DNA from 2 places in the Azospirillum sp. FG154 genome. Region 2 is predicted to be linked to the other one. Evidence: predicted binding sites of a transcription regulator. Region 2 holds the regulator's gene; the other holds the start of a gene.
The links. Region 2 encodes HrcA, which represses chaperone genes, less so after heat shock. Its sites were predicted from a motif close to GTTAGCACTCNCCNNNGGNGAGTGCTAAC; they were not measured.
Positions count from the first base shown of each region.

Region 1: groES (co-chaperone GroES) is a predicted target of HrcA. The motif match lies at 1,969-1,997, and genes of this name have one in related genera.

Region 1 is NZ_JBMDKF010000047.1:5,309-9,723, forward strand. It holds gene groL (chaperonin GroEL) at 1-1,570, opposite strand, end outside; gene groES (co-chaperone GroES) at 1,623-1,913, opposite strand; gene ACODS4_RS27610 (hypothetical protein) at 2,291-2,455, shown strand; gene ACODS4_RS27615 (COX15/CtaA family protein) at 2,549-3,613, shown strand; gene ACODS4_RS27620 (SDR family oxidoreductase) at 3,636-4,340, opposite strand.
Region 2 is NZ_JBMDKF010000001.1:391,353-395,767, forward strand. It holds gene ACODS4_RS01915 (DUF1848 domain-containing protein) at 1-579, shown strand, start outside; gene ACODS4_RS01920 (response regulator) at 560-925, opposite strand; partial or broken gene grpE (nucleotide exchange factor GrpE) at 1,092-1,688, opposite strand; gene hrcA (heat-inducible transcriptional repressor HrcA) at 1,737-2,777, opposite strand; gene ACODS4_RS01935 (creatininase family protein) at 2,875-3,621, opposite strand; gene ACODS4_RS01940 (DUF6691 family protein) at 3,722-4,171, opposite strand; gene ACODS4_RS01945 (YeeE/YedE family protein) at 4,212-4,415, opposite strand, start outside.

The DNA of each region.
Region 1 (4,415 bases), on a different contig from region 2:
CGGCGATCATCGCCTCGGTGGTGATGAGCAGGCCAGCGATCGAGGCCGCGTCCTGGAGGGCGGTGCGAACCACCTTCACCGGATCGATGATGCCAGCGCCGACCAGATCGGTGAACACGCCCTTCTGAGCGTCGTAACCGAAGTTGGTGTCGGTCTGGTCGAGCAGCTTGCCGACGACGATGGAGCCATCGGTGCCCGCGTTGTAGGCGATCTGACGAACCGGGGCCTGGAGGGCGCGACGGATGATGTCGATGCCGACGCGCTGCTCGTCGTTGACCGGGACCAGCTTGTCGAGAGCGCGGGTGGCGTACAGCAGGGCCGTGCCGCCACCGGCGACCACACCCTCTTCAACCGCCGCGCGGGTCGCGTGCATCGCGTCGTCAACGCGATCCTTGCGCTCCTTCACCTCGACCTCGGTGGCGCCGCCGACGCGGATGACGGCGATGCCGCCCGCCAGCTTGGCCAGACGCTCTTGCAGCTTCTCACGGTCGTAGTCCGAGGTGGTCTCCTCGGCCTGCGCGCGGATCTGGCCGCAACGGGCTTCGATGTCGGCCTTTTCGCCGGCGCCGTCGACGATGGTGGTGTTCTCCTTGGAGATCACGACCTTCTTGGCGGTGCCGAGCATGTCGACGGTGACGTTCTCAAGCTTGATGCCGAGGTCTTCGCTGATGACCTGACCGCCGGTGAGGATGGCCATGTCTTCCAGCATCGCCTTGCGACGATCGCCGAAGCCCGGAGCCTTGACGGCGGCGATCTTCAGGCCGCCGCGCAGCTTGTTGACGACCAGCGTGGCCAGAGCCTCGCCTTCGATGTCTTCCGCAACGATCAGCAGCGGACGCGAGGACTGAACGACGGCTTCGAGAACCGGCAGCAGCGGCTGGAGGCCCGACAGCTTCTTCTCGTGCAACAGGATGTACGGGTTTTCGAGGTCCGCGATCATCTTGTCGGCGTTGGTGATGAAGTACGGCGACAGATAGCCGCGATCGAACTGCATGCCCTCGACGACGTCCAGCTCGGTGTCCAGGCCCTTGGCCTCTTCCACCGTGATGACGCCCTCGTTGCCGACGCGCTCCATCGCCTGGGCGATCATCTTGCCGATTTCGGACTCGCCGTTGGCGGAGATGGTGCCGACCTGGGCGATCTCGTCGTTGGTCGTGACCTTCTTGGCGCGCGCCTTGATGTCGGCGACGACGGTCTCGACGGCCAGATCGATGCCGCGCTTCAGATCCATCGGGTTCAGACCGGCGGCGACCTTGGTCACGCCTTCACGAACGATGGCCTGGGCCAGCACGGTCGCGGTGGTGGTGCCGTCGCCGGCCAGATCGTTGGTCTTCGAGGCGACCTCGCGGACCATCTGGGCGCCCATGTTCTCGAACTTGTCGGCCAGTTCGATTTCCTTGGCGACCGTCACGCCGTCCTTGGTGATGCGCGGGGCGCCGAAGGACTTCTCAATCACGACGTTGCGGCCCTTGGGGCCGAGCGTGACCTTGACCGCGTCGGCCAGGATGTCGACGCCACGCAGCAGCTTTTCGCGCGCGGAGGGGCCGAACTTAACTTCTTTGGCAGCCATGTCTCAATTCCTCTGAGTATCGAATGTCGAAACGAAGGTCGGGCGAAGGAAATCAGCCTTCGATGACGCCCATGATGTCGGATTCCTTCATGATGAGGAAATCCTGGCCTTCGATCTTCACTTCGGTGCCCGACCACTTCCCAAACAGGATGCGGTCGCCGGCCTTGACGTCGAGCGCGACGATCTTGCCCGAATCATCACGGGCGCCGGGGCCGACGGCGATGATTTCGCCTTCCTGCGGCTTTTCCTTCGCCGTGTCGGGGATGATGATCCCGCCCTTGGTCTTGGTATCGGACTCCAGACGCTTGACGACGACGCGGTCGTGGAGCGGACGGAACTTCATGGGACGGCCTCCTTGGATAAGGCTTGAACGTGATCTGGAAATCCGGGGCGCGCTTGTTAGCACTCACGCCCGGCGAGTGCCAGACAGCTAATGGATGGCGATTTTGGATTCAAGAGGCTTGCGGATGATTTTTGCGCAGGCGGACCGACGAGGCTCCGACGAGAACATCTTAACCAATTGTCCTAACACGGATATTTTCTTTTTTCCGGCGATCTTCAACGTCCCCTGTTTCGCAAAAGAATCACATTTCCGCCCCCGGAGCCAACACGCCGCGCCGATTTCAGGCCGCCTGTGACCTCCGTCACAGCGCACCATTAGTGATTTTCGTAAAATTTTATTGAAATTGGTTTTGAGGCAACCCTCACGAGGCGCCCCTCATGGGAGACGACGACATGGCCACCTTGGCGAAACAAACGGCGGACCGCCAGGAACGCATCCTGTGGCTGACCGAGGCGCTGCTGGAATTCACCACCATCGCCGGGCTGTTCGCTCTGCTCTTCGCCCTGTTCGTGTTGTGCGGCGCGGTGCAGGAAATGCCCTAAACGGATCATCCGAGAGCCGCGCAATGTTTGACGCGACCGATTCCCAGCGCCACAGTGACGAACATCCGACCTTGTTCGTCAGGAATGCCGCCCGTGACCGCCTTCGCCACCGACCGTTTGCGCGCCTCCTCCTCTGACAACCGGCCCATCGCGTGGTGGCTGCTGCTGTGCGCCGCGATGGTGCTGGCGATGGCCGTCATCGGCGCCATCACCCGTCTGACCGAATCCGGCCTGTCGATGGTGGAATGGAAGCCGTTGATCGGCATCCTGCCGCCGCTGTCCGACGCCGAATGGAACCGCGTGTTCGACCTGTACAAGAGCACGCCGGAATTCCGCATTTTCAACAACCGGATGGATCTGGCCGGGTTCCAGGAAATCTTCTGGTGGGAGTGGTTTCACCGGCTGTGGGGGCAGGTGATCGGCTTTGTTTTCCTCTTTCCCTTCCTGCGCTTCTGGTTTCAGGGGCGAATCGCGGCGGATCTGTGGCCCAAACTGGCCGGGCTGTTCCTGTTGGGCGGTTTGCAGGGCGGAATCGGCTGGTTCATGGTCAAAAGCGGGCTGGTCGATCAACCGAACGTCAGCCATTACCGGCTGGCCCTGCATCTGGGAACCGCGATTCTGATTTACGCCCTGTTGCTGCGCACGGCGCTTGGCCTGCTCGATCCGCTGCCGCTGGCCGGGTGGCGGCCCGAGTCGGCGGGCTTGCGCCGCCACGCCCGCTGGGCCTTGGGGTTGGTCGCCGTCACCATCGTCTGGGGGGCCTTCGTCGCCGGGTCGCGGGCGGGATACGCCTACAACACCTTCCCCCTGATGGAGGGCTATGTCATCCCGCCGGAAATCGGCACGCTGACGCCCTGGTGGCATAACCCGTTCGAGAACACGGCGGCCATCCAACTGATTCACCGCGCCTTGGCGCTGTTGACCGGGCTGACGGTGGTGGCGCTGGCGATTCGCACGGCGACCGCGCGCCTGCCCGGACGCGCGACCCAGGCCGCGCGGGCGGCGGGCGCGGTGGTGCTGGTTCAGATCGGGTTGGGCGTCGCCACCCTGTTGACCGTGGTGTGGATCCCGATCGCCGCCGCCCATCAGGCCGGAGCGATTTTGGTCGTCTCCGCCCTGGTCTGGCTGCTGCACGAGTTGCGCCCGGTGCGTCGCTGACTCCCGATCAAACCAACCGGCGTCAAACCGACCGGGTGATGCCGCCGTCAACGCGGATGTTCTGCCCGGTGATGTAGCCGCCGCCGGGCGAGGCGAGGAAGGCGATGGTCGCCGCCACTTCCTCGCTTTTGCCATAGCGCCGCATCGGGATGCGCTGCCGCCGCTCTTCGGTTTCCGGCAGACTGTCGATGAAGCCGGGCAGGACGTTGTTCATCCGCACATTGTCGGCGGCGTATTTGTCGGAAAACAGCTTGGCGTAGGACGCCAGCCCGGCCCGGAACACCGCCGAGGTCGGAAACAGCGGGTCCGGCTCGAACGCGGCGAAGCTGGAAATATTGATGATCGCCCCGCCCTTCTGCCCGACCATGATCGGCGCGACCAGACGGGTCGGGCGAATCACGTTCATCAGATAAACATCCAGGCCCATGTGCCAATCCTCGTCCGTCAGGTCGAGAACCGGCCCGCGCGGGCCATGCCCGGCGCTGTTCACCAACACGTCGATTCGGCCCCAGCGCCCCATCGCGACGTCCACCAGACGCGCCAGATCGTCGTTGGAGCGGTTGGAGCCGGTGACGCCGACGCCGCCAAGCTCCTGCGCCAACGCCTCGCCCTTGCCCGACGAGGACAGGATGGCGACGCGGAAGCCGTCCGCCGCCAGCCGCCGCGCCGCGTCCGCCCCCATGCCGCTGCCGCCTGCGGTGATGAGCGCCACTTTTTCCATCGACATGGTGAAGCCTTTCCTGAATGGGACGCGCGGGAAAAAGCGCCGTCCGCTCGCGTTTCATGCTTAAGATTAGGCGCG
Region 2 (4,415 bases):
GTGCGCGACCGTTGGGGGCCGCGCGCGGCGGTGTGGCGCTATGACCCCATCATCCTCACCGACGCCACGCCCGCGTCCTGGCACCGGGCGACCTTCGCGGCGCTGGCCCAGGCGCTGCGCGGGGTGACGGACGAGGTGACGGCGTCCTTCCTTCAGCCCTACCGCAAGACGGCGCGCAATCTGGCCGCCGCCGGAATTGGCTGGCGCGATCCCGACCGGGAGGAAAAACAGGCGTTGTTGGTCGATCTGGCGGAAATCGCGGCGCAGGAAGGGATGAGCCTGACCCTGTGCGCGCAGCCGGAGTTGGTTGACGCGCCCGGCCTGTCAGCGGCGCGCTGCGTGGACGCCGGGCGTTTGTCGGACGTCGCCGGGCGCCCCCTGGCGGCGCGGGAAAAGGGCAACCGGCCCGGCTGTCTGTGCGCGGAAAGCCGCGACATCGGCGATTACGACAGTTGCCCGCACGGCTGCGTCTATTGCTACGCCGTGGCCGACCGGGCGGCGGCGCGACGGCGCTTCGCCCGGCATGACCCGACGGATGCGTTTCTGGTCCCGCGCCCGGTTACGGGCAGACCTTCTTGACGGTTTCGACCAGCTTTTCCGGGTTGAAGGGCTTGACCAGCCAGCCGGTGGCCCCGGCCTCGCGCCCGGCGGTCTTTTTGGCCGGGTCGGCTTCGGTGGTCAGCAGCAGCACCGGGGTGGCGCGGTTGCTGGCGCTGGCCCGGATGGCCTTGGTCAAGGCCAGACCATCCATGCCGGGCATGTTCAGGTCGGTGATGATGCAGTCGAATTTTTGCCGGTTGACCAGCAGCATCGCCGCGTTGCCGTCCGAGGCTTCGGCCACGGTGTAACCGGCCTTCTGCAAGGTGAAACCGACCATGTCGCGGATGGTCTTGGAATCATCAACGGTCAGAACGCTTTTGGCCATGGGGATCGTTTCCTCGGGATCGGCCCAAAAATCGGGGACTTGGTTGTTGTCCGCCGCTGATCCGGGCCGTTGGTCATGCCGAAGCCCTAGGCAATTTTGTCGGTAGCGTCAACAGGAAGGCGGCGGCGGTCATTTTCCGCCGCCGCCCTGTCACAGGGCGTCGTCGTCACGCCGTGGTGTTGACGTGCTGGCCGCCAGCGTCGTTGGCCCCGGCCTTGGCGACGCCGACCATGGCTTCGCGCAGCAGGCGGCCATGGATGGTGTAGCCGGGCTGGAGCACCTGGACGACGGTGCCCGCCGCCTTGCCGGTGTTCTCGATCTCGAACATCACCTGATGGAAATTCGGGTCGAACATGTCGCCGGTCGGGTCGATGCGCTTGATCCCGGCGCGGTCGAAGGCGGCGAAGAGCTGGCGTTCGGTCGCCTCGACGCCGACGGCCAGGCTTTTCAGCATCTCGTCCTGCTCGCGGCCGTCCGCCGGAACGGCGTCCAGGGCGCGGCGCAGATTGTCGGCCACCGTCACCAGCTCCTTGGCGAAGCTCGACACCGCGTATTTGCTGGCGTCCTCGCGGTCGCGCTGGGCGCGGCGGCGGGTGTTTTCGGTTTCCGCCACGGCGCGCAGAAGCTGATCCTTCAGGCTGGCGACCTCGGCCTCCAGCGTGGCGACGCGATCCTCGGCGGCTTCGGGGGCGGCGGTCTGGTCGATCTCGGCGTCGGCGGGCTTGTTCTGCTCTTCGCTCATGGGATTCTCGGCTTCTTGGTTCGGTCGATTGAGGCGGGTTGCGTGATGCTGGTTGTGGGCCTTGGCCGCTCAGCCGACAAGGCGGCTGATGACCTTGGCGGTATAATCCACCAGCGGGATGATGCGGGCGTAATTGATGCGGGTCGGGCCGATGACGCCGATGGCCCCGATCACCTGTTCGCGGCTGTTTTGGAAGGGCGAGATAATCATGGTGCAACCGCTGTGGTTGAACAGGACATTCTCCGCCCCGATGAAAATCTGCACGCCGTCGCCCTGTCCGGTGGCGTCGAGCATGCGCAGCATGGCTTCCTTGGTCTCCAGCGCCTCGAACAGGGCGCGCACGCGCTCCAGGTCGGACAGGGCGGTGACGTCCTCCAACAGCTTGGACTGGCCGCGCACGATGAGTTGTCCGGCGTTCGACCCGGCGCTGCCCGACCAGGTGGCCAGACCGGCGGCGACGACGCGACGCGACAATTCGTCCAGTTCGGTCTGTTGCTCCTGAATTTCGGTCAGGACGCTCTGGCGGGCCTCGTCCAGCGTGCGGCCGACCAGCCGGGCGCTGAGATAGTTGGACACCAGTTGCAGGGTGGAGGCGGGCAGGCCGAGCGGCACCTCGATGACGCGGTTTTCCACCAGCCCGTCTTCGTTGACCAGCACGACCAGCGCGCGGCCCGGCCCCAGCGAGACGAATTCGATGTGTTTCAGCGGTCGGTCGGTTTTGGGGGCCAGCACCAGCCCGGCGCAGTGCGACAGGCCCGACAGCATGCCGGTGGCCTCCAACAGCACGTCGGACAGGGCGCGGCCCGACACGGCGCATTGCGCCTCGATCGACACCCGTTCGTCTTCGCTCAGCGAGCCGATCTCCAGCAGGCCGTTGACGAACATGCGCAACCCCGCGTCGGTCGGGATGCGGCCCGCCGAGGCGTGCGGGGCGTAAAGCAACCCTTGCTCTTCCAGATCCGCCATGACGTTGCGGATGGTGGCGGGCGACAGGCTCATGCCAAGCCGCCGCGAAATCGTGCGCGACCCCACCGGCTCGCCCGACGCCACATAGGCGTCGACGATCAACCGGAAAATTTCGCGCGACCGCAGGTTCAACTCGGTAATCATGGCCTGGACAGGTTGGACGGCGTTGGGCGAAGGCGTCAACGCCGTCCGAATTTAGGCAGGTCCGACCGCTGAATCAACGTGCGGGGCGCAAGCTTCCTCACGCGTCGGCGACAAAGGCGCTGTATTGGGCGGCGATGGCGGCCACGGCGGCGTCATACAGGCGCTTGCCGTCCTCCGGGCTGGCCAGACCGGGGGCGGAGCCGATGCGCCCGTCGGGGTAGCGGCGGCGGAAATCGCGGGCGTCGTGGAAACCACCGGCGGGGGCCTGTTCCGGCTCCATCGTCGCGCGCTTGATCGCCTCAGGATAGGCGTATTGCGTCAAGGAGACCTCGCTGGGGGTGGCGTGCGAGCCTTCCTTGCCGTGGTAGAACTCGCGCGACAGGCGGCCAATCTCCGGGCTTTCCCACCAATTGACCAGGGCGCAGCGCAGATCCGGGGCGGCGCGGCCCTTCAAGGCGCGCTGTTCGGCGTACACTTCGTAAAAGGCGGCGCGGATCGACGGGATGTTGCCGCCATGGCCGTTGATGAAGAAGAAACGCTCGAAACCATGTTCGGCCAGCGAGCTGACGTAATCGCGGATCACGGCGATCAGGGTGGACGGCTTCAGCGTCATGGAGCCGGGAAATTCCATGTGATGAACCGCCATGCCGACCGGAATCGTCGGACCGACCAAAGCGCCGACAGCGTCGCCGACGCCGCGCGCCAGAACCTCGGCGCAAATGGCGTCGGTGCCGACCAGACCGTTCGGCCCGTGCTGCTCGGTCGAACCGATGGGCATGATGACGCCCTTGGACGTCGTCAGATAGGATTCGACCTCGATCCAGGTGCTCAGATGCAGTTGCACGGTGGTCCCTTCCCGCCGGGGTGATTGGTCCCGCCAGCATAGGACGGCGGGTTTTTCCGACCAACCCCGCTCGGCGTGGGGGGCGCCATGCGGCGGACGCTTACGCCGTATGATGGGCCTTGCGGTGAACGCCGTTCCAGGGCCGCAACGCCAAATCGGCGATCCAGCCCCCGGCCAGCAGGGCGGCGACGAACAGCAGGGCTGACAGGCCGTCGGCGCCCAGCAGAACCAGCGCCGGGCCGGGGCAGATCCCGGCCAGCCCCCAGCCCAGTCCGAACAGGGCGGAGCCGCCGATCAACCGCGCGTCGATCCGCTTGGTGTCGGGCAGGCTGATCGTCTCGCCCAACAGGGCGACCGGCTGGCGGCGGGCGAGGGCGAAGGCGGGGGCGGCCACGGCGATGGCCCCGATCATGACGAAGGCCAGGGTCGGATCCCAAGCCCCGGCGACGTCGAGAAAGGCCAGAACGCGGGCCGGATCGGTCATCCCGGCGACGATCAAGCCGATTCCAAAGAGAAAGCCGAAAAGCCCGGCGGTGAGGCTGCGCATCATCACGCTCCTTACAGAAGATGGCCCTTACAACACATGGCCCTTACAACACATGGCGCATGACGAAGACCGTCGCGGCGGCGACGGCCATGAACACCAGGGTGGCGGTCAGCGAACGCGGCGACAAATTGGCCATGCCGCAGACGCCATGCCCGCTGGTGCAGCCCGACCCGATCCGCGTGCCGACCCCGACGATCAACCCGGCGGCGATCAACAGCGCCGCCGGATGCAGCGCGAAGGCCTCCGG